2 regions of the Massilia sp. LjRoot122 genome follow, and region 2 is predicted to be linked to the other one. Evidence: riboswitches for the same ligand, from Rfam matches in the RefSeq annotation. Region 2 holds a riboswitch; the other holds the start of a gene.
What was found. Region 2 has a riboswitch for cobalamin ahead of ACSQ25_RS17825 (TonB-dependent receptor). Riboswitches for the same ligand answer to the same signal wherever they lie in the genome.
Positions count from the first base shown of each region.

Region 1: linked by a shared signal. The riboswitch ahead of ACSQ25_RS21165 (TonB-dependent receptor domain-containing protein) and the one ahead of ACSQ25_RS17825 (TonB-dependent receptor) in region 2 are both predicted to bind cobalamin.

Region 1 covers NZ_CAXUPB020000001.1:4,813,104-4,825,130, reverse strand. The annotation lists gene ACSQ25_RS21210 (cobyric acid synthase) at 1-39, opposite strand, end outside; gene ACSQ25_RS21205 (cobalamin-binding protein) at 36-905, opposite strand; gene cobD (threonine-phosphate decarboxylase CobD) at 902-1,882, opposite strand; gene cbiB (adenosylcobinamide-phosphate synthase CbiB) at 1,875-2,819, opposite strand; gene cobU (bifunctional adenosylcobinamide kinase/adenosylcobinamide-phosphate guanylyltransferase) at 2,813-3,373, opposite strand; gene ACSQ25_RS21185 (cobyrinate a,c-diamide synthase) at 3,370-4,671, opposite strand; gene cobO (cob(I)yrinic acid a,c-diamide adenosyltransferase) at 4,673-5,299, opposite strand; gene ACSQ25_RS21175 (ABC transporter ATP-binding protein) at 5,296-6,069, opposite strand; gene ACSQ25_RS21170 (FecCD family ABC transporter permease) at 6,071-7,093, opposite strand; gene ACSQ25_RS21165 (TonB-dependent receptor domain-containing protein) at 7,120-8,949, opposite strand; cobalamin riboswitch at 9,017-9,249, opposite strand; gene ACSQ25_RS21160 (histidine phosphatase family protein) at 9,269-9,811, opposite strand; gene ACSQ25_RS21155 (adenosylcobinamide-GDP ribazoletransferase) at 9,816-10,595, opposite strand; gene cobT (nicotinate-nucleotide--dimethylbenzimidazole phosphoribosyltransferase) at 10,599-11,633, opposite strand.
Region 2 covers NZ_CAXUPB020000001.1:4,069,330-4,081,356, forward strand. The annotation lists gene ACSQ25_RS17790 (ATP-binding protein) at 1-774, shown strand, start outside; gene lptA (lipopolysaccharide transport periplasmic protein LptA) at 798-1,337, shown strand; gene ACSQ25_RS17800 (antibiotic biosynthesis monooxygenase family protein) at 1,334-1,639, shown strand; gene ACSQ25_RS17805 (DUF6151 family protein) at 1,636-2,220, shown strand; gene ACSQ25_RS17810 (hypothetical protein) at 2,240-2,569, opposite strand; gene ACSQ25_RS17815 (thiol:disulfide interchange protein DsbA/DsbL) at 2,566-3,228, opposite strand; gene ACSQ25_RS17820 (cobalamin-binding protein) at 3,447-4,334, opposite strand; gene ACSQ25_RS17825 (TonB-dependent receptor) at 4,334-6,319, opposite strand; cobalamin riboswitch at 6,385-6,620, opposite strand; gene ACSQ25_RS17830 (M1 family metallopeptidase) at 6,734-8,938, shown strand; gene ACSQ25_RS17835 (hypothetical protein) at 8,935-9,822, shown strand; gene ACSQ25_RS17840 (DODA-type extradiol aromatic ring-opening family dioxygenase) at 9,872-10,672, shown strand; gene ylqF (ribosome biogenesis GTPase YlqF) at 10,786-11,733, opposite strand; gene ACSQ25_RS17850 (hypothetical protein) at 11,903-12,027, shown strand, end outside.

The DNA of each region.
Region 1 (12,027 bases), 740 kb from region 2:
TCCCTGCACCATCAGGGTACGGAAGGGCAGGTCGCTCATGGCGTGCGGTGCCGGCGTGCCAGCTCGAGTTTTTCGCACAGGATGGCCGTTCCCGTGATCATGCGTGGCCCCGCGCGATTGAGCAGGTCGCCGTCGACCGTGAACAGGTTGTCCATGCGCGTGGCGCTCAGGGTGGCGTAGGGTTTCCATAGCTTGACGCCGCCGTAGTTTTTCTCGGCGGTGCCGAACACCGCTTCCGGATCTGCCTGCAGCACGCTTTCGACCGACACGACCGGCGCGGTGACCGTCAGCTTCTCGAAGATGTTTTCGCCGCCGCACAGGCGCAGTGCGTCAGTGATGATGTGCCGGCCGCTGAGGGTGTACAGCGGCTTGTCCCACACCTGGTAGAAGGTGCGCACCGGCGGGCGTCCCGCATAGCGGGCGCGCAGGCTCGCCAGCTGCCTGCGCAATTCAGCGGCGGCCGGGTTCGCGACGGCGTCGGTTCCCATCAGCTGGCCGAGGCGCGCGACGTTGTCCGGAATCCCGTCCAGGGTTTGCGGATCGCTGAGGAACACCGGCACGCCCAGTTTGCGCACCATCTCGATCTGGCGTTCGGAACTGTTGTGCATCCAGGCGACGATCAGGTCGGGCTTCATGCTGATGACGCGTTCGAGGTCGATCTCGCGGTTCGAACCGATGCGCGGAATGCTCTTCGCGGCTTCCGGATAATCGCTGTAGCTGACCGCGCCGACGATGCGGCTGCCGCCGCCCGCGGCAAACAAGACCTCGGTCACGTGCGGCGCCATCGAGATCACGCGCGTGGCGGGCTTCTCGAGCGTCACCGCATTGCCCGCGTCGTCGCGCACCGTCACCGCGCCCGCCAGCGGCGTGGCGGCCACGATGGCAAGGACCATCATCCGTTTCATTGATTGCTCCATTCCTGCAGTGCTCCTTCCAGCCTTTGCCAGCCGGCTTCGTTCGGCGGCAAGCCGATCCGGATGCCGCGCGCGGCCTCGCGGAACAGGCGGCACCAGATGCCGTGGCTTGCCATGTGTGCGTGAAATACTTCCGGCTGTGCTTCCGGCCACCAGTGAAACAGCGGGGTGCCCGCCGCCCGGATGCCGTGCGCCGCCAGGAGCGCGCGCATGCGCCGGCCCGCGGCCTGCAGCCGGTCGGCCGTTGCCCGCTGCCAGTCCAGGTCGCGCAGCGCCTCCAGCGCCACGGCCTGGGCCGGGCCGCTGACGGCCCATGGCCCCAGCAGGTCTGCCAGCGCCCGCAGCGTCGGGGCATCGGCCCCCACGAATCCCAGCCGCAGCCCGGCCAGCCCGAAGAACTTGCCGACTGAACGCAGGACGATCAGGCCGGGCTGTCCCGCATGCGCGGCGACGCTCAGCGCCGGGGCGGTGTCGCCGAAGGCCTCGTCGACCACCAGCCAGCCGCCGCGCGCACCCAGGCGCGCAGCCCATTCCAGCAGGCGCTCGGGCTGGATGGTCTCGCCGGTCGGGTTGTTCGGATTGACGACCACCACGACCTCGCTGCTGTCGATCGCCGCGTCCAGCTCCGTGTAGGCGGCCAGCCGCAGCGCGTGTCCCTGCCTGCCCCAGGCATGCGCGTGCTCGGCATACGAGGGAGCGGAGACCGTCACGCGGGACGGGGAGCGTAGCCGGGGCAGCGCCTGGATCGCGGCCTGGGTGCCTGCCACCGGCAGCAGCTCAGGTGCGCCGTAGTAGGCGCAGGCCGCCGCGACCAGTGCCGGATCCGGTTCCGGCAGGCGGTGCCAGGCGTCGGCAGGAAGCGCCGGCGCCGGATACCCATGGGGATTGATACCGGTCGACAGGTCGATCCAGTCGTCGCGTCCATACAGGCGCGCGGCGTCGCGCACATTGCCGCCGTGTTCAAGCATGCTGCCCCCACACCAGCATCATCGTGGCGATGACGCAGACCACACCCAGCCACAACAGGGTCGTGTGCAGAACCAGGCGCCAGGCACGCACGATGTCCGCCGCCTTGGCAGCCGGTCCCGTACCGAGCGGCGGACGCTGCTCCAGCTGCCCGTCGTAGACGGCGGCGCCGCCGAGCGACACACCGAGCGCGCCGGCGCCGCTCGCCATCACCGGCCCGGCATTCGGGCTGCTCCAGGCACCGGCCTGGGTGCGCCAGCACCGCCATGCGCGAGCGCGTGCGCTTCCCGCCAGCAGGACATAGGACAGCGCGGTCAGCCGCGCAGGCACATAGTTGAGGGCGTCGTCGATGCGCGCCGCGCTACGGCCGAACAGGTTGAAGCGATCGTTCCGGTAACCCCACATCGCATCGAGCGTGTTCGCCAGCCGGAACAGGACGGCGCCGGCGCCGCCCGCCACCAGGAACCAGAACAGCGTCCCGAACACGGCATCGTTGCCGTTCTCGAGCAGTGACTCGGCACCGGCCTTGGCCAGGTCGGCTTCCTGGGCATGGCCGGTATCGCGGCTGACGATCCAGGAAGTGCGCGTGCGCGCCGTGTCCAGGTCGCCCCTGCGCAAGGCGTCGACGATCGGCATCGTATGCTCGCGCAGGCTGCGCAGTCCGATGCAGGCATACAGCAGGACGGCATGCAGCCACAGCCCCGCAGCTTGTGCCGCCATCCAGGCAAGCAAGGAAAGGGGCAGCACGGCAAGGGCCCAGGCCAGCAGTCCGCGCGGGAAGCGCAGCAGGCCGCGGTTCAGCCAGCGCTCGAGCCACTGCGCGAGCCTGCCGAAGCCGACCAGCGGATGCCAGCGCCGCGGCTCGCCCAGCAGCAGGTCGAGCAGCACGCCCGCGACCAGCAGACCGGCCAGCTGCGCCGGCGGCAGTCCGCTCAGCATGCGCTCCCTTTCAGCACCAGCGGCAGCCCGGCCGCCACGAACACCGCATGATCCACCCGCGCCGCCACCGCCTGGTTGAGGCGGCCGGCTTCGTCGGCGAAGCAGCGCGACACCGCGCCCCAGGGCACGATGCCCATGCCGACCTCGTTCGAGACGAACACGATGTCACCCGCAGGGCCGGCATCGAGCAGGTCCAGCAGCGCCGCGCGCTCCTGGTGGAAGCGTTCCGGCAGCGCCACTTCGCCTACCTCGGGCCAGGCACGGCCGTCGCAGAACATCAGGTTGCTCAGCCAGAGCGTCAGGCAGTCGACCAGCACCAGGCGCTGCGGCGCGCAGTATTCGCGCAGTACCGCGGCCAGTGCCAGCTCTTCTTCGACCGTTTTCCAGTGCGCAGGACGGCGTTCGAGGTGGTGGGCGATGCGTGCCGCCATTTCGGCATCGCCGGCGCGCGAGGTGGCGACATAGATGACTTCCTTGCCGGAGGCTTGCGCGAGCCGCTCGGCATGGGCGCTCTTGCCGGAGCGCGCCCCGCCCAGCACCAGGCTGCGGCTCACGGCGCAGCTCCGCTGAACAGGGCCGCCACGGCGGGCGGGTTCGAAGGGAAGTAGGCGTGGAAGTAGGAGGCGGTGAGCGAACCGATGCGGTACACGGCTTCGCCCGTTGCGCCGTTGCTGGTCTTGATGGTGTGCGTCCGTTCCGGTGCCGCCGTCTCCAGCAGCGAATAGTGGAAGGTGTGGCCGCGCACCGGGCCCTGGCCGGTCGGCATGGCCTGGGCGCCCAGGCCCGCCAGGCGTGGCTGCATGCGTACTTCACCCGGCAGCAGCCCGGCCATCGGCCAGCGCCGCCCATCCTTGTCGGTGAGGCCTTCGGCGACCGCCATCATGCCGCCGCATTCGGCCAGGATCGGCACGCCGCGCGCATGGCTTGCGCGGATCGAGGCCTGCCACCGGCTGGCCTGGGCCAACTCGGCGCAATGCAGTTCCGGATAGCCGCCGGGCAGGAACACGGCATCGGCGTCGCCCGGCACCGGCTCGTCCGCCAGGGGCGAGAAGTAGCGCAGGTGCGCGCCCATCTTTTCCAGCAGGTCGAGGTTGGCGGGGTAGAGGAAGCAGAAGGCCGCGTCGCGGGCGACGGCGATGGTTTTCTTGTCCAGCATCCCGCCCACGTCCGGCCATTCCAGCGCCGATTGCGCCATCAGGGGCAGGGCCTGCCAGGCTGCTTCATTGAAGTGGAGCTCGTCCGCGAGTTTGTCGAGCAGGGTTTCCAGGCCCTCGACTTCGCCCGGCAGGACCAGGCCGAGATGGCGTTCCGGCAGCGGCGTCTCCTGGCGTGGCAGCCAGCCGACCAGCGGAATGTCGCGCAGGGACGACGCCACCATGTTGGCGTGGCCTTCGCTCGCGATGCGGTTCGCGACCACGCCGGCCAGCTGGACCGGGCCATAGTCGCGCAGGCCGCGTGCCACCGCCCCGGCGGTCTGCGCCATGGCCGAGGCATCGATTACCGCCAGCACCGGCACGCCGAACTCGCGCGCCAGGTCCGCCGCCGAGGGCGAGCCGTCATACAGGCCCATGACGCCCTCGATCAGGATCGCATCGGCTTCGCGCGCCGCGTCGTGCAAGCGGCGCCGGCACTCGTCGACGCCGACCATCCACAGGTCGAGCGTATGGACCGGTGCGCCCGAGGCACGCTCCAGGATCATCGGGTCGATGAAGTCCGGTCCGCACTTGAACACCCGCACGCGCAGGCCTTGGCGCACCAGCTTGCGCGCCAGCGCGGCGGTGACGCTGGTCTTGCCCTGGCCTGAGGCCATGGCCGCGACCAGCACGGCGCGGGCGCCCTGATCCCGGTTCATGTCACCACTCCGTGCCGGCTTGCGCCGCGATGCCCGCCTTGAAGGCGTGCTTGACGACGTTCATCTCGGTGACGGTGTCCGCCACCGCCACCAGCTCCGGTGGCGCCGCACGGCCGGTCACCACCACGTGCTGCATGTCCGGGCGGTCGAGCAGGTCGGTAATGACGGTGTGCACGTCGAGGTATTTGTACTTGAGCGCGATGTTCAGTTCGTCGAGCACCACCATGCCGTAGGCCGGGTCGCGCAGGAAGCGCCTGGCCTGCTCCCATGCTTCGCCCGCCTTGGCGATGTCGCGTTCACGGTCCTGGGTCTCCCAGGTATAGCCTTCGCCCATCGCATGGAAGCTGACCTCATCCGGGAAGCGGCGCAGGAATTTTTCTTCTCCGGTCGACATGGCGCCCTTGATGAACTGGACCACGCCGACCTTCATGCCATGGCCGAGGGCACGCGTCACCATGCCGAAGGCGCTCGAGCTCTTGCCCTTGCCGTTGCCGGTATTGACGATGAGGATGCCGATGTCCTTGTCGGCGGCGGCGATCTTGGCGTCGATCACGGCCTTCTTGCGCTCCATGCGCTGGCGGTGGCGCTCGTTCAGCGCCGCGGTTTGTTCAGGAGTCATGTCGTTCATGCGCTAGCCTCGAAAGGAAGGAAGATGCGGCGGCCGCCGTGCTCGATCATGTCGATCGGGTGGCCGAGATAGTCGCCCAGCAGGGCCGGCTGCATGGTGGCGTCGACAGTGCCGGCCTGCCAGCGGCCGTCGCCCATCAACAGCAGCGCGTGGGTGGAGATGCGGTAGGCCAGGTTCAGGTCGTGGCCGATCATGACCACGATCTTGCCCTGCTCGCGGCACAGGCCGGCCAGCAGGCCCATGACGCTGACCTGGTGCGCCAGGTCGAGGGCATTGGCCGGCTCGTCGAGCAGCAGCAAGGGCGTGTCCTGGGCCAGCAGCGCGGCGATGGCGACCCGCTGGCGCTCGCCGCCGGACAGGGTGCGCACGTCGCGGCCGGCCAGCTCGGCCACTTCCATCGCCGCGAGGGCGCGCATGGCGGCCTGGTGGTCATCGCTGCCTTCCCAGTAGCGGTTGGCGTGGTAGGGATGGCGCGCCGACAGCACGGTTTCGATCACGCTGTACGAAAAGGCATCGTGGCGCGACTGCGCCAGGAAGGCGCGTTCGCGCGCCAGCTGCTCCGGCGCCCAATCGTCGAGCCTGCGGCCGCCGATAACGACCGCGCCGCTGTCCGGCCGGTGCAGGCCGGCCAGTGTGCGCAGCAGGGTGCTCTTGCCGGCGCCGTTGCGGCCGATGATGCTCCAGCATTCGCCGGGACGGGCCGCCCAGTCGAGCTGGCGCACCAGGGTGCGGCTGCCGGCCTTGAGGTCGAGGTGTTCGGTGCGGATCATGTCACCTCCTCAGGCGGTGCAGTTGATAGAGGAACACCGGCGCACCGATGATCGCCGTGATCGCGCCCACCGGCAGCTGCTGGGGCGCGATGATGGTGCGCGCGAGCGTATCGCACAGCACCAGGAAGCTGCCGCCGGTCAGCACCGCCGCCGGGATCAGCACCCGGTGGTCGGGACCGAAGGCGAAGCGGCAGGCGTGCGGGACGATCAGGCCGACGAAGCCGACCGAGCCGGCGCTGGTCACGGCGCTGGCCGTCAGCACGCCCGACACGAAGAACAGGCCCTTGCGCAGGCTGCCGACGCGGATGCCGAGCGTGGCGGCCGCTTCGGCATGCAGCGCGACCACGTTCATGGCGCGCGCACTGCGCAGGGCGTAGAGCAGGGCCGCGCCGAGCACCAGCCAGGGCGCGAGGCGCAGCGGGGCGCCGGCGAGGTCGCCGATCATCCAGAAGATCATGCTGCGCAGCCGGCCTTCGGGCGCGATCGACAGCATCAGTGTTACCAGGGCCATGCAGGCCGAGGACAGGATCACGCCGGTCAGCAGCAGCATCGAGGTGCCGCCTTCCAGCGCCAGTCCGCCGCGCAGGTCGCGCCGGGCCAGCAGGTAGAGCAGCATCGAGACCGCCACCGCGCCGGCCAGCGCCGCCAGGTCGACCACGATGGCGGCCGCCATCAGGAGCAGGGCCAGCAGGGCGCCGACCGACGCGCCGGCCGAGATGCCGAGCACGTAGGGATCGGCCAGCGGGTTGCGCAGCAGCGCCTGCATCATCACCCCGGCCAGTGCCAGCGCGCCGCCGGTGACGAAGGCGGTCAGCGCGCGGCTGGCGCGCAGCTCGATCAGCGAGGCCGCCAGCGTATTGCCGTCGCCGCGCGCCAGCTGGCGCAGGGCGTCGGGCATATCGGCCAGCGGCACGGCGATCGAGCCCGTCATGCCGGCGAACAGCAGGCTGGCGACGGCGCACAGCAGCAGGGCGCCGATGACGAGCAGGGCGCGCCGGCGCTGTGAGTGGGCGGGGTGATGCATGCGTCTCCTTCTCGATTGTGATCCGCTCAGCGGATGCCGTAGCGCAGGCCGGCGAACCAGGTGCGTCCGCTGCTGCCATAGTTGCGGGCCAGCTCGTACTGCTTGTCCGCGACATTGTCGAGGCGGAGCAGCAGCGACACATCCGGCGTGAATTGCCAGCTAGTGTACAGGTTGAGCAGGCCGTAGCCGCCCAGGCGGCGCTGGTTGGCGGCATCGTCGAAGCGCTCGCCGGAGAGCTGCAGTTCGGCGCCGGCCTTGACCCTGCCCCAACTGCTGTCGGCCTGGATGCCGGCGTGCTTCTTCGCGCGGCGCGCCAGCTGTTTGCCGGTGGTCTCGTCCTTGGGATCCTGCCAATCCACGCTGCCGCGCAGGTTGACGCTGCCGACGCGGGTCTGGGCCGCGACCGTAAGGCCTTCGAGCTTGGCCTGGTTGACGTTGTAGGCACAGCTGCCGGTGCGGCCCGGGCATGGCGTCGCGGAGACGATCATGTCGGTCAGGCGGTTGTGAAAGTAGCTCGCGTCGAATTGCACGCTGCCGGCGTCGTAGCGCAGTCCGGCTTCCCGGTTGCGGCCTTTTTCCGGACGGTTGGTCGGCAGGCCATAGCCGGGGTAGTACAGCTCGTTGAAGGTGGGCGCGCGGAAGCTGCTGCCGACGCTGGCGGTGGCGCGCCAGCCCTGGCCGAAGTCGTAGCCGTAGCCGGCGGCACCGGTATTCTTGTTGCCGTAGACCGAGCGGTCATGGCGGGCGCTGAGATCGAGCAGGTGCTTGCCGCGCTTGGCCGAGTAAGCGGCCGCGTAGGAGTTGGTGATACGGGTACGCGACAGGGCGGCGGTGGCGCTGGATTCCACCTCTTCCTTCCGGTGGCTGTACAGCAGCTGCAGGGTGTCGGGGCCGAGCGCGATGGTGTTTTGCCAGGACAGCTCGTCCTGGCGGGTGTCGATCTGGCTGGCGCCGGACGCCGCGGCGCTGGTGAAGCTGCCCAGCTTGTCGCTTGATGCGGCGTACTGAACGGTGCTGCGCCAGTTCGGCGTGAACTGGTGGCTGGCATACAGCGCGGCCGTGTTCAGGTCCTGTTCGTTATGGACGTCGTAGGCGGCGCTGCCGCTGTCATATTGCGCGCGCAGGTCGCTGTGCAGGAACTGCGCGCCGATCTCGGTGCCTGGCGCGACGGTATAGGACAGCTGGCCGTTGGCATTGCGGCGGCGGTAGCCGTCTTCGTCCGGATTGAAGCCGAAGGCGCCCGGGCGCGTGGCCGAGAAACCGTCCGACTCTTCGTGCCCGGCGCTGAAGGCGTAGCGGAAGGGGCCGCCTACGCCGTACACGCTGGCATCGAGCTTGCGCGTGGCATTGCTGCCGACGCCGGCCGAGCCGCTGACCGTGGGAGCGCCGTCTCCCTTCCGGGTAAAGATCTGGATCACGCCGCCGATCGCGTCGGCGCCGTACAGGGTGCTGAGCGGTCCGTAGACGATCTCGATGCGTTCGATGGCGCCGAGCGGCACCGCGTTCCAGGCGGCGACGCCGCTGGTGGAGGAACCGATGCGCACGCCGTCCAGCAGGACCACGACCCCGTTGCTGTTGGCACCGCGCAGGAACACGCTGGTCGCGGCGCCCGCGCTGCCGTTGCGGGTGATCTCGATGCCGCGCTGGCGCCGCAGCACGTCGGCCACCGAACCGGCGCCGGAACGCGCGATCTCGTCGGCATGGATGACGGTGGTGTCGGCGATCACGTCGGCCTCGCGCTGCGGCATGCGGCTGGCGGTGACGACGACGGTATCGAAGTTGTGGGCGAAGGAAGGCGAAGCGAAGGCGAATGCAAGCGACAGCGCGGCCGCAAGCCGGGTTACAGGAAAGTTCATGAAATGCTCGTTCAAAGACAACCAGCCGACGTCCCCGTAGGCCAGATTGAACAGAAGCGCACCGCTGGCGCGCGTCCACCTTTTGGCCGGTATCCGGGCTGGCAAGTATGGCCGTCCGACCTTCCCATGCATGTGCACAGTGGTCATGGAAGACGGTTCGCCGCGCTGGTCATTCATCGAGCGCGGCACTTGCTTACCGTTGCGGGGGCAGCACACATTGGCCTTGTTGAAGGGCTTCGTGTTTCCCGTTTAACTGCGGCCGTGAACACGACCGCGAGCACCAAAACGCCGCCATTATAGGACAGGACTGAAGCTGTTGTCAGTCTTTCAGCTCGATGACTTCGCCGTAGGCGATGCGGTGGGCGCTGGACGCGGCACGCAGCGCGGCCTGTTCGAGACCGCCGCCGGCGTGGAGGGAACACAGGAGGCGGATCGTGCCGGCGTGGCAGATGAGCAGTGCGGCAGGCAGGCTTGACGCGCGCAGTTCATCGCGGAAGGCGGCGACGCGCCGGGCCACCTCGAGCACGTTCTCGCCGCCGCCGGGACGGTAGTGCAGGAGGTCGGCGGCCCATGCATCGACCTCGGTGCGCGGGATGTCCTCCCAGCTGCGCATCTCCCAGGTGCCGAAGTCCATCTCGGCCAGGCGTGCGTCGAGCTTGACGGGAGCGCCGAGCGCGCCGGCCGCTACGGCGCAGCGTGTCAGCGGGCTCGCATAGACCGGGAGCGCGCCCGGCAGGCCGGCCTCGCGCAGCTTGGCGGTGACGAGGGATAGCGCGGCCGCGGATGCGGCGACATCGGTCCTGCCGTAGCAGAGTCCGGGCACGATGTCCGGCTGCGGGTGGCGGACCAGGATCAGCCGCATGCGATCAGGCGAGCGCGCCGTGGCCGAGCGTGGCCAGCACGGCGAGGTAGATGAACGCTTCCGCCAGTTGCTGGACGGCGCCCAGGCAGTCGCCGGTATAACCGCCGATGCGCCGCGCGAACTTGCGGGCCAGCCACCAGGTGGCGGCGCCGGCGGCGAGAAGGGCGGCGAGTACGGCGCGCAGCTCGAGTGTGCCGCTGGCGAGCAGGAGCGCGGCGGCGATCGCCACGGTCACCGAGGCGATGCCGAATTCCACCGTCGTCATGCGTTCGGCCAGCGGCTTGGCCTTGCCTTCGGCGCGCGCATATTCCATGCGCCAGATGAGCGAGGTCGCCGCGAGGCGCGAGAGCGGATGGGCGAGCAGCAGCGCGCCGATGGCGCTGGCGGGCGGCAGCATCGCGAGTGCCGTGCACTTCGTGCCGAGCATGCACACGACACCGATGGCGCCATACGCACCGACACGCGAGTCCTTCATGATCTCGAGCACGCGCTCGCGCGTCATGCCGCCGCCGAGGCCATCACAGCTGTCGGCGAAGCCGTCCTCATGAAAGGCGCCGGTGGCGTAGATGGTGGCCGCGGTCGACAGCACGGCCGCCACCGGCGCGGGCAAGAACAGCGCGGCCACGCCATACACGGCGGCGCCGATTGCGCCCACCACGAGGCCGACCAGCGGGAAGTAGCGCGACGCATGGTGCAGCCACTCCTGCTCGAAACCGACCCAGCGCGGGATCGGCAGGCGCGTGAAGAACTGGACCGCGATGAAGAACAGGCGCAGCTGCTGCATGTGTCAGGGCGCGCTCGTGCTGACCTGCGCGGATGCGAAGGTCGCCATCTCGTTCAGGAAGTTGGCGGCCGCATGCAGCAGGGGCAGGGCCAGCGCGCTGCCGGTGCCTTCGCCCAAGCGCAGGCCCAGTTGCAGCAGCGGTTGCGCACCGAGTGCATCCAGCATCAGGCGATGGCCGTTTTCGTCCGAGCAGTGGGCGAAGACGCAGTAGTCGAGAATGGCCGGATGCAGGCGCGCGGCGACCAGCAGCGCACTGCTGACGATGAAGCCGTCGATCAGCAGTACTTTGCGCAGTTCGGCCGCTTTCAGCATGGCGCCGGCCATCATGGCGATCTCGAAACCGCCGAAGGTGGCCAGCACCGCGAGCGGGTCGTCGACGCCGGCATGGCGCTCGACGGCGGCGGCGATGACCTGCTGCTTGCGCTGGATGCCGTCGGCCGACAGTCCCGTGCCGGCGCCGACGCATTGCGGCAGCGGCAGCCCGGTGAGCTTGTGCATGATGGCCGCGGCGGCGGTCGTGTTACCGATGCCCATCTCGCCGAAGCCGACGACGGTGCCGGGGAGATCGCGTGCGAGGGCCATGCCATGTTCCAGCGCAGTGTCCAATTGCAGGCGCGACATCGCGGCTTCATTGGCGAAGTTGCGGGTACCCATGCCAACCTTGCGGTCGACCAGGCCAGGGCGCTCGCCGAACACGTGGTTGACGCCGGCGTCGACGACGTGCAGCGCGCACTTGTTCTGGCGAGCGAATACATTGATGGCGGCGCCGTCGGCCAGAAAGTTCTCCACCATCTGCCAGGTCACGTCCTGTGGATAGGCGGACACGCCCTCCGCGACAATGCCGTGATCGCCTGCGAATACCAGGATAGCCGGCTCGCTGATGCGGACCTTCGTGGAGCGCTGGATTAATCCGAGCTGGGCCGCAAGCGTTTCGAGGCGCCCGAGACTGCCGAGCGGTTTCGTCTTGTTATTAATGGCCTCAGCCAGGACCTGCGACAGGGCTGCGTCGGCGATCGGCGCGATAGGTGGAATCTGCATTGCCGGAAAGATAAGGTGGAAAAAACGCGACGATAACATAGTCGCAGGCGTTGTAAGTGCCGCCGACGTTTGCTATAGTCTTACTCCTCCGACGCGAAAGCAGCTTGTAAAGCAGCGATAGCGAAAGAGACGAGGGGTTGACGAGTTAAGCGAAACACTGCATAATCTCACTTCTCTGCTGCTGACGAACACAACGCTTCGCACGGTGCAGCAAGCTAGTACAGAACAACGGTTCTTTAACAATTAACAGTCGATAAGTGTGGGCGTTTGATGAAGGTGCCGCTGACTTCGGTCAGTGATTACTTAAATTATCAAATGTTCACAAAAGTATTAACGTTGCTCAGCAATGAGCGACGGTCAGTATCTTGAGTGAGCGACCCCTGAGAAATCAGGG
Region 2 (12,027 bases):
CGCGTGGCGGACGCATTCGGCAGCGGCAAGCTGACCGCCCGCGCCCAGATGAAACCCTCGGCCAGCATCTACCCGCTGGCCGAACGCATCAACCACATGGCCGACCGCATCGAAGACCTGCTGGAAGCGCAGAAAAGCCTGCTGCATTCGGTGTCGCACGAACTGCGCACCCCGATCGCGCGGCTCGAATTCGGCCTGGAGTTGCTGGACGCGCGCGCCAAGGACCCGGACCTGAGCAAGCGCATCCGGGGAATGGAGGGCGATTTGCGCGAACTGAATTCCCTGGTCAACGAGTTGCTCGACATGAGCAAACTCGACAGCGCACGCAAGCTGCAGCTCGAGCCCACCGCGCTGGCCGAGGTGCTGCGCGAATGCACCGGGATGCTGCCGCCCTCCCCGCATGCGCTCGACTGCGCCTTCGGCGACGAGCTGGGCGAACTCGAACTCGACCGCCGCCTGCTGGCGCGCGCCGTCTGCAACCTGCTGCGCAATGCCCAGAAATATGCCGCCGGCCGCATCCTGCTGTCGGCCACGCGCAGCGCCGGCGGCGTCGAGATCACGGTGGACGACGACGGCCCTGGCATCCCGGAAGAGGAACGCGACAAGATATTCGAGCCTTTCTACCGGCTCGACCGCAGCCGCGACCGCGCCACCGGCGGCTTCGGCCTCGGCCTGTCGATCGCGCGCAAGGCGGTGGCCCTGCACGGCGGCAGCCTGCGCGCCGACAGCTCGCCGCTGGGTGGGGCGCGCTTCGTGATCACCCTGCCCGCCTGAGACGACAATACGAGAGACCAGCCATGCAACGAACCATCCTTTTTGCCGCGCTGCTGGCCGCGGCGGGCCAGGCGGCCGCCGAGAAGGCCGATGTTTACAAGCCGACCCAGATCACCTGCCGCTCCTGCGATGCCAACAGCCTGACCCGCAGCTTCATGGTGGCGGGCGGGGTGGAGCTGACCCGCGGCACCCTGACGATCAGCGCCGACGGCGGCCGCGTCGAAGAGTCGCCGGAAGGCTACCAGCGCATTTTGCTGCAGGCCGAGCCCGGCAAGAAGGTGCGCTTCCGCCAGAAGGCCGACGGCCCCGGCGAACGCTGGATGGAGGGCGAAGCCGACCGCGTGGAGTACGATGACCGCTCGGCCATGGTGAAACTGATGTCGAAGGCGAAGGTCAGGCGTACCCTCGGCGGTCTCCAGACCGAAGAGGCCGAGGGCGAATACATCGCCTACGACAGCCGCACCGAGGAATTCAGCCTGCGCAATACCAGCACGGGCGAAGACCGTCCGGGCGGCGGGCGCAACACCATCACCCTGCAATCGAAACGGAAGGCACAACCATGATCCTCGAAGTCGCCACCCTCGACGTCCGGCCCGGCCAGGAAGAAGCCTTCGAAGCGGCCTTCCGCCAGGCATCCGGCATCATCGCCGCCATGCCGGGGTATGCTTCACACCAGCTGCAGCGCTGCCTGGAACGGCCGAACCGCTATGTGCTGCTGGTGAACTGGCAGACGCTGGAAGACCATACGATCGGTTTCCGCGGCTCGCCCGGCTACCAGGAATGGAAGGCCCTGCTGCACCATTTCTACGATCCTTTCCCGACCGTCGAGCATTACGCGATGGTCCTCGACGGAGGAGAAGTATGAGTATTGCCTTACGCTGCCGCTGCGGCAAGCTGCGCGGCCAGGTCGACGAGACGCGCGTGGCTGCACGCGCGGTGTGCTACTGCAAGGATTGCCAGGCCTATGGCCACTTCCTCGGCAGCGGCGTGCTGGACGAGGCCGGCGGCACCGAGGTGGCCGCCACCCTGCCCGCCGCCGTGCGTTTCGAGGCGGGCCTGGAGCACCTGGCCTGCATGTCGCTCAGCCCCAAGGGACTGTACCGCTGGTACGCCAGCTGCTGCCGCACGCCGGTCGGCGCGACGCCGCGCGACCCGCGCAGCTCCTACGTCGGGCTGGTGCGGGCCTGCCTGGATGCGCCGGATGCGGAACTTGCGCGCACGCTCGGGCCGCTGCGCTGCCGGACCCAGACGGCGACGGCCACGAAGCCGGTCGCCTCGAGCGGCCTGAGTACGGTATGGGTGGTGGTCAAGGTCGGCGCCATGCTCATGAAGGCGCGCCTGGGAGGGGGCTACAGGAACAATCCCTTCTTCCGTCCGCACAGCGACGAGCCGGTGAAACCGGTGCAGGTGCTGTCGCTGGAAGAAAGGACGGCGCTGACCCCGTAAGGACCAGCGCCAGGAAGGATCAGCGGCCGCTGTGCTCGCGCTCCGCACGCACGTGGGTCACGCCGTACCACAGGTGTTCCCACCAGTGCTCGCGCGAGTGCACGGTCACGAGACATGCCTTGTCGATCCCGCCCTTGAAGAGCGGATCGGGGCATTGATTGGTCATCAGGGCGTAGCGCTGGTTCTCGGCATTGACGAGGGCAATCGCGAGCCAGACGGCGACGCCCGCGCAGAACACCGCCAGCGACCACGCCACGTGGTTCACATGGCTGGTTTCAAACAGGTCGTCCTCGTTGGGCCGGGACCCATCGTACATCTTGAGGACTTCGCGTTCGACGTCATTGCTCATTTCGTGGCAGCAGCCTTCTTGACGAGTGCGTCCATGACCTGGGTGGTCGCCTGCAGCATCTGGCCGACGTCCTGGATCTTGTTGGCTTCGGCCACCTGGCTCGGCGACACCACGTACTTGCCGTCGATGATGATGGTCGGGGTACCGGAGACCTTGTAGGCGCCCGAGATCTGGTTCAGGCGGCGCAGCTTGGTGGTCACGCCGAAGGAGTTCCAGGTTTCCATGAACTTGGCGCGGTCCAGGCCGTTCTTCACTGCCCACTCGATGATCTGGTCATCCTTCATCAGGCGCTGGCGCTGGACGTGCACGGCCTGGAACACGCGATGGTGGTACTGGTCGAGCTTGCCCATCGCTTCGAGCGTCAGGAACAGGTGGGCTTCCGGATCGGCCGGGCCCTGGAACGGCAGGTGGATGCGGCGCACGTGGATGTTGTCGCCCTGCTTCTTGATCCAACCATTGAAGGCCGGCTCCAGCATGTTGCAGGCCGGGCAGTGGTAAGCGAAGAACTCGATGACCTCGACCTTCTTGCCCGTTGCCTGCACCGGCTGCGGCGCGCTCAGGGTCTGGTAGTCGACACCGTTCTTCGGGTCGGCAGGCGACGCGAACGCGGTGCTGGCGACCATGGTGGCGGCGATGAGGGCAAAACGCAGAGAACGCATAGGTTTCCTTCACAAGTGATTGAGCAAACGCCGGGAGATTACCACTTTTTTCGCCCTTCATTCTGAGGAAGGGCTGAATTTTGCATTTGCTTACGGAATTAACGCAGGGGAAACGGGGGAGTTGCGTTAGTGACTACGGTAAAGAAAGACGGTTTTTAGGCCAACACAAGTAGCATCGTCGTTCCCGCGCAGGCGGGAACCCAATTTTCCATCCGAAGTCACTTCGGCCTGCGCTGCCGCACCCCTTCCAGCGCCTCACACAACAACGCAGCTCCATCCACAGCCCTCGGGCCCGGCCGCGTCAGCAGTTCGCCATTCACCGTCAACAAATTGCCCCGCTTCACCGCTGTCATGCTCTTGTACGGTTCCCACAGCTTCAGCCCCGGATTGGCCGGATCATAACGCTTGCCCGCCATGATCGCCTCGGGATCGGCCGCCAGCACCGCCTCGAGGCTGACCTCCGGCGCGACGACCTTGAGCCCGCCGAACACGTTGCGCCCGCCGCAGACGCGGATCGCGTCGCTGGCGATCTGCGCATCGTTGAGCGTGTACAGCGGCTGGTCCCAGATCTGGTAGAACACCGACACCGGCGAACGCCCGCCGTAGCGCGCCTCGAGCCCGGCCAGCTTCCCGCGCAGCGCGCCCGCGGCGCTGGACGCCGCCGGGCCGGTGCCCAGCAGCTGCCCGAGGCGCTCGATGTTGTCGGCCACCTGCGCCAGCCTGCGCGGCTCGCTGTGGAAGACCGGCACGCCCAGCGACTCGATCTGGGCGATCTGGCGCGCCGTATTCCCGCTGTGCCAGACCACGACCAGGTCGGGCTTCAGGGCCAGCACCCGCTCCATGTCGATCACGCTGTTGCTGCCGACCAGAGGGATGGTCTTCGCCGCTTCCGGGTAATCGCTGTAGTTCATGGCCCCGACCACGCGCGCGCCGCCGCCGGCCGCGAACAGCAGCTCGGTGGCGTGCGGCGCCATCGAGATGACGCGCCGGGCCGGCTGCTGCACGGTGACGCGGCGGCCGGCATCGTCGACCACGGTCACCGCGGCCCCGGCGCCGGCAGTTGCCAGCGCCAGCAGCGCCGCTACGGCAAGTCGGGGCGCGGCCATCAGAACGCGTAGCGCAGCGACAGCTTCAGCTGGCGGCCGTCGCTCGGGTAGATGCCCGAACGGCAGCCGAAGGCATTGCTGTAGTACTGGCGGTCCGCCAGGTTGAGCCCGCTGACGGCCGCTTCCCAGCCGCCAACGCGGTAGGCGTAGCGTGCGTCGAGCGTGGTGTAGGACGGGATGCGCGTACCGCAGCTGTTGCTGAAGTCGCTGCCGTAGCGCTGGCTGTCCACCCACTGGGCGCCGATGTCGGCGCTGTGGCCGCCGGCAGGCGTCCATGCAGCGCGCAGCGTCACGACGTTCTTCGGCACCAGCACCATTTCGCGGCCGGCGTTCGGGCCGCCGGTGAACTCGGCATCGACGCGCTGCCACTTGGCGTTCAGGCGCAGGTCCTGGGTCAGCGCATGCTGCCCTTCCACTTCGACGCCCTGGCGGCGGGTCGGGTCGAGGTTGGTGTTGGCGCCCCAGCCGATGGTCGGATCGTAGAAGATCTCGTCCTTCAGGCGGTGGCGGAACAGGCGCGCGCTGATCTGGCGCGCAGCGGAACCGGCGCTGACGCCCAGTTCCAGATCACGCGAGGTCTGCGGCGCCAGCACCTCAGGGCCCGAACGCAGGCTGTTCTCGTCCACGTTGGCGATGCGGTAGCTGCGGCCGGCCTTGGCGAACACGGTCACCTGCGGCAGCACGTCGATGCTGCCTTCCAGCGACCAGGCATTGATCGACTGCTTGCGGTGCTCGTTCAGCACCGGCGGGAAAGCCAGCGGATCCGAGTAGTCCTTGGTGAAGCGCTCGTGGCGGCCGCCGATGGCCAGGCGGGCGTTGTGCGGCGCGTTCCACAGGATCTCGTTGCGCAGGTAGACAGCCTTGGCATCCTGCTCGGCGTCGCCGCGCGAGAAGTCGGAGCTGGTCTGGCGCTCCCAGCGCACCAGGTCGAGGCCGGCCACCAGCTCGTTACGCATGCCGCCCAGCGCGGCGGTGTGGCGCAGGCGCGGCGAGAACTGGGTCTGGCTGGCGTCGTAGCGCACACGCGAGGCCACCTTGGCGCCGCCCATCATGTAGAAGTAGTTGGCCTCGACCTCGCGCTCGCGGCGCGACAGCTCGGCGGCCAGTTCGACCGCACCGATGCGGTGCTCGACGAAGGCCGTGTAGCGGTCGGTGTCGAGGGTGCCGAAATCGTCCGGCGTCAGGGTCTGGCGCGGATTGGCCAGGAACTGGGCTTCGGTCAGCGAACCGGGGAAGCGCGCGTCCTGCTCCGAACGCTCGAAGCGCAGTCCGGCGCGGCCCGCGCCATGGCTGTACTGCACGCCGCCGCTGGCGGTCTTCTGCTTGAATTGGCTGTTCTTGCGGTAGTTGTCGGTGCCGCGGTCGGCCACGGCCACGTCGAGCGACCAGGGACCGGCGCCATGGCTCAGCGAGCCGCGCAGGTCGTGGGCGTCGAAGCGCCCTGCTTCGGCGAACAGCGAACCGTGGGTGCCGCTCGCGCCGGCGCGGCGGGTGATGATGTTGATCACGCCGCCGGTCGCGCCTTCGCCATACAGCACGCTGCTGCCGCCGCGCTGGATCTCGATGCGCTCGACGGTATCCACCGGAATGCTGGACAGGACCGCGTTGCTCAGCTCGTTCTCGTTCAGGCGCACGCCGTCGACCAGGATCACCAGGTTCTGGGCGCTGTTCGAGCCGAAGCCGCGCAGGTCGAGCGCGAAGTCCGGCGACGCGTCCAGGCTCTGGCGCCCGTAGACGCCGCCGACCTTGCGGATCGCGGCATTGACGTCGGTGGCGCCGGCACGGCGGATGTCCTCGGCGGTGATGACGGTGGCGCCGATCGGTGCGGCGGCCGTCTGCGCCGGGAAGCGGGCGCCGGTGACGACGATCGACGGCAGGGATTCCTGGGCAGCGGCGTTGGCGGCAAGGACGGACAGCGACAGGGCGCAGGCCAGCGCGAGCGGCTTGAACGCCGGCGCGCTGCGTGGTACGACAGCAAATTTCATGTGGATGTTCTCGGTAATGGCACCGGCCTGCGTCCCCGCACACCGGTTTCAACGGAAACGCCGCGGGCGCTTCCACCTGTCTGGCCGGTATCCGGGCTTGCAAGACGGACCGCCCCACCTTCCTATGCGATGCACAGTGGTTATCGAGGCAGCCTGTCGTTACTCGGGAGAGGAACGACGCTTGTTGACCGTTGCGGGGGCAGCACACCTCGGCGTAGGCGCGCAGCGCCGTTGCCTCGTGTTTCCCGTTTAACTGCGCATGCGGAGGGCATGCGCGGGCACCAGAACCCCGAGATTATAACCTGACAAGCTTTTTGCGCTTCTGTCGCCCTATTTGCGTTTCTATCCTAAAAGATTGGAAATTTAATAATCTTCTGGATATAGTCGCGCTCATACCAAAACAGGGAGTCTTGCATGCAGATCCAATGGAAGCGCGGCGTGCTCGCGGCAACGCTGCTGGCGCTCGGGGTGGGCGGCGCCTGGCTGGCCTGGGCCGACGCGCCGGCGCCCGCCGTCCCGCCACCGCTCGACGGCATCGCGCTGGCCGCACCGGACGCCGCCGCCGTCACCGTTCCCAGCAGTCCCGATGCCTGGGGCGGCATCCGCAGCGGCGACCACCCGACCCTGTCCGACCGCGTGGTGAGCTACCGCATCGCCGCCACCCTCGACCCGGTCCGGCACGTGGTCAGCGGCCGCCAGCAGCTCACCTGGCGCAATCGCAGCGCCGTGCCGGTGCGCAGCGTCTACGTCCACCTCTACATGAACGCCTTCGCCGGCGAAGGCAGCAGCTTCTTCACCGAGCAGCGCCAGCGCGGCGAGGCCTTCCGCGGCGGCATCGACACCAAGGACGGCGAATGGGGCCATATCAGCCTGCAGGGCGTCAGCCAGGGCGGCGCCCGGGTCGCGTGGCGCTTCGTCCAGCCCGACAAGGGCCCCGCCACCGACCACACGGTGGCGCGCCTCGACCTGCCCGAGGCGGTTGCCCCGGGCGCCTCCACCACCCTCGACATGGCCTTCAGCACCCAGCTGCCGCGCGTGATCGCGCGCACCGGCCACCACGGCAGTTTCCACCTGGTGGCGCAGTGGTTTCCGAAGATCGCGGTGCTGGAACTGCCGGGCGAACGCGGTGCAACGGCGCCGCGCTGGAACGCGCACGAGTTCCACCTGGATTCCGAGTTCTATTCGGACTTCGGCAGCTATGACGTGAGCCTGACCGTCCCGAAGGGCTATACGGTCGGCGCCACCGGCGAATTGCAGGGCGCGCCCGTCGAGAAGAACGGCATGCTCACCCACCGCTACGTGCAGCACGACGTGCACGACTTCGCCTGGACCGCGGACAGCCGCAGCGCCCGCCCGCTGGTGGAGACCTGGACCGGTCCCGGCAGCCCGATCGTGACCGTGCAGGTGCTCTACCCGCCCGAATACGAGGCCAGCGCCAAGCCGGCGATGAAGGCGGCCAAGGAGTCGCTGGCCTACTTCTCGCGCGCGCTCGGCCCCTACCCCTACCGCACGCTCACCGTCGTGATTCCGCCGGAAGGCGCGGAAGAAGCGGGCGCCATGGAATACCCGACCTTCTTCACCGCCGCGGGCTATGCCGAGGTGGCGCCGAAGACGCAGGAGGCCTTCGATCTCGACGCAGTGACGATCCACGAATTCGGCCACGGCTACTTCTACGGCATCCTGGCCAGCAACGAGTTCGAAGAACCCCTGCTCGACGAAGGCCTGAACTCCTACTGGGAAAGCCGCATGATGCGCGACCGCGGCCAGCAGATCTATCCGGCCCCTGGCTTCCTGAAGCGGATCGGCATCGATCCGGCCTTCGAGGGCTTCGACGGCATGCGCCTGTTCATGCCGCGCGACCGGCCGGCCGACGCGCCGGGACAGAACGCCTGGCGGCGCCTGCAGGGCATCGGCCCGGTCTACACCCGCGGCGCGGTCGTGCTGCGCGACCTCGAAGCGCGCATCGGCAGCGAGGCGATCGAGCGCGGCTTCAAGGAATACTACCGCCGCTGGAAATTCCGCCACCCGGGCATCGCCGACCTGCGCGAGGCGCTGGCCGACGGCAGCGGCGAACGCGCCGCCGTCGAGGATGTGTTCGCGAAGCAGATCTATGCCACGGCGCGCGTGGACGACCGCGTGGCCAAGCTGACGAGCGAGGAAGAACTGCCGCTCGCCGGCACCCGCGTCGTCAACGGCAAGCGCGTCGAAGAATCGCGCGCGGCGGTGGAGGAGCGTATCGCGAAGCAGCGTGCCGAGTGGGAGAAGGCGAATCCGAAAGCAAAGGATGGTCTCGGCCCCTTCCCGTGGCGCACCGAGGTGACCCTGCGCCGCGACGGCGCCGCCGTACCGCAGACCCTGGTGGTGCGCTTCGCGGACGGCAGCAGCGAAACGCTGACGTGGAACGCCGCCTCGCCAGATGAAAAATGGCGCCGCTTCAGCTGGGTCAAGCCGGCGCGCGCCGTGTCGGCCGAACTGGATCCGCGCCGCGCCCACTACCTCGACGTCAACAAGCTCGATGACAGCCGCAGCATGGCGCCCGATCGCAGCGCATCGACCCGCTGGACGGCCGACGCGGCCGCCTTCTTCCAACTCATCCTGTCCCTGATCGCCACCGTATGACGACCACCACCGCCACCTTCGAACCGACGCAGGCGCAGGCCGCGCCGGCTGCCGCGAACAGCCTGCTGCGCTCCCTGCGCCCTGCCCTGCAGTGGCGCCTGATGCTGCTCTGGCTGCTGGGATTGCTGCTGCCCACCCTGGCCGCCGCGCTGCCGCTCTGGACCATGCTGGGCGCCGCCTTCGACCACACGGTGAACGCCGCGGCGCTGGCCCGGCGCCTCGACCTGGTCGCCATCGCCGACGTCATGGGAATGCACACCCGCTATGCTCCGGCCCTTGCCGGCGGCGGCAGCGTCGCACTGGCACTGACCCTGCTGCTGTCGCCGCTCCTCACCGGCGCGGCCATCACCGCCGCACGGGCGCCGGCGCCGCTCGGCTTCGCGGCCCTGGCCGCCGGCGGGGTGCGCGAATACGGGCGCCTGCTGCGCATGCTGCTGTGGGCCGTGGTCCCGCTCGGCGTCGCCGCCTTCCTCGGCGCGCTGGTGCTGGACGCCGCCGACGGCCAGGCCGCCGGCGCCGTCATGGGTGCGGGCCTGGTGGCCGGCCTGCTGATGTTGCTGGCACACGCCACGCTCGACCTGGGCCGCGCCGTGCTGGCGCTCGACCGCCGCCGCAGCTCGGCGGTGCTGGCCTGGTGCGACGGCCTGGGACTGCTGGTGCAGCGTCCCTTCGCGGTGCTGGGCCTGTACCTGGGCCTCAGCGCAGTCGGCCTGCTGCTTGCGGCGGTGCTGGCGCTGGCGCGCCTGAACGTCCCGGCGCTGGGCGCGGGCAGCCTGCTCGGCGGCCTGCTGCTGGCCCAGCTGGCCGTGCTGGCGCTGGCCTGGATGCGCTGCGCGCGCCTGTTCGGCCTGATGGAGCTGGTACGGGGCATGCACGCACGCTGATGTCCCCGATCGGCTACCATGGGTGCTTCGACCGCGGCAAGGAGCACCCATGACTCTCCCCACCTATTTCGTCTCGCACGGCGGCGGCCCCTGGCCGTGGATGAAGGAACAGACCGGCGGCGCCTACGACCGCCTGGAAGCCTCGCTGGCCGCGCTCCGGCAGGCCCATGGCGACGCGGTACGGGCCGTGCTGGTCGTGACCAGCCACTGGGAGACGCCGGGCTTCATGCTGTCATCCGGCAGCGCGCCCGGCATGATCTACGACTACGGCGGTTTCCCGCCGCACACCTACCGCATCAGCTACCCCGCGCCCGGCGACCCGGCGCTGGCGCAGCGCGTCGCCACGCTGCTGCAGGCGGGCGGACATCCGGCCGGACTCGATCCGGAGCGCGGCTTCGACCATGGGACCTTCTCGATGCTGTATCCGGTCTATCCGGAGGCCTCGACGCCGGTGGTGCAGCTGTCGCTGCGGCAGGACCTCGACCCGCAGGCCCACATCGACGCAGGCCGCGCGCTGGCGCCGCTGCGCGACGAAGGGGTGCTGATCCTGGGCAGCGGGCTGTCCTTCCACAATCTGCGGCAGTTCGGACCGGCCGGGGCGGCGGCCTCGAAGGCTTTCGACGGCTGGCTGCAGGAGGTGATGGTGTTGCCGCCCTCAGCGCGCACGGCGGCGCTGCTGCGCTGGGAGGAAGCGCCGATGGCGCGGGCGGCGCATCCGCGCGAGGAGCACCTGCTGCCGCTGATGGTGGCGCTCGGGGCCGCCGAACAGGAGCCGGCGGCCTGCGTGTATCACGAAGACGATTTCTTCGGGTCGCTGACGGTATCCAGCTTCCGCTTCGGGGGGATGTAGGGTGGGCGGCTACGCCGCCCACGCGGTGATAGTTTCGATCTGAATTGCCGCGCAGGCGACATCACCGTGATGTGAACGCGTGGGCGGGAGACCCGCCCACCCTACGAACAGCCTTAGCTGCCGCGCTTGCCGCGCATCGCCTCTTCCGCCTTCGCCGCCGCCTTCTCTTCGGCGATACGCGCCTTCTCCGCCATCTCTTCCGCGTGGCGCGCCAGCGCCGCGGCGCGGCTTTCCGGCGTCTCGAGGCTGATCCGTCCCAGCGCCCCGGTGCGGTAGTCGTGCAGGAGCACGTGCGCCGCCTTCTCGTAGTCGAATTCGCCGCCGCGCACGCGGAAGCCGCGGCGCTGGGCCACACCCTCGATCACGGCGATGCCGTCCAGCCCCTCGGTCTTGAAGCCGTAGCGCGCCGTGAGCAGCTGGGGATAGCGCTCCAGCAGCGAGTTGGCCAGGAACTCCGCCACTTCCTCTTCGATCAGGGCGTTCGAGCCGACCGCGTGGCTGGCGGCCAGCATCAGGCCGTCGCTCGCCATCGCGATCTTCGGCCACAGCATGCCCGGGGTGTCGACCAGCACGATGTGCTTGCCGAGGTAGAGCTTCTGCTGGACCTTGGTCACGGCCGGCTCGTCGCCCACCTTGGCCACCCGCTTCTTGAGCAGCGCGTTCATCAGGGTCGACTTGCCGACGTTCGGGATCCCCATGATCATGATGCGCAGCGGCTTGGTCGGCACGCCGCGGTGCGGGGCCAGCGACTGGCAGATGTCCGGGATGCGCGCGACGTCGGCCGGCTTCTTGGTCGTCATCGGGTAGGCGGTCACGCCTTCCTGCGCGTCGTAATAGGCCTTCCAGGCAGCCGTTGCCGCCGGATCGGCCAGGTCGGTCTTGTTCAGGATCTTCAGGCAAGGACGCTGGCGGAACTTGCGCAATTGATCAACCAGCGGGTTGCAGCTCGCCTCGGGCAGGCGGGCGTCGAGGACTTCGATCACCAGGTCGGTGTTCTCCATCTGCTCGGCGGCTTCCTTCTTGGCCGCATTCATGTGCCCCGGGAACCATTGTATCGACATGCTGTGCTTTCTTAAATGCTTCAATCAAGCCGCTATTTTACGCTGGCGGCCGGATTGAGAATAAACAGCAGGCCTGAAGCGCCAGTCTATTGATTCATTGCAATGTATTTGCGGCGCATCGGCGCAGACTGGCGTTTCCGCCCGCTGGGCCGCATCCGGGAGAAGCATCATGCACCACCTGCCAAGGGAAACGCCACGCTGGGCCGCGATCGAGCTTCCGCCGAAGAAGTCGCTGGGACGCTGGTGTGCGTTCGGCCTGCTGTGCGGGATGGTCGGGGCGGCCTGCTTCATCGA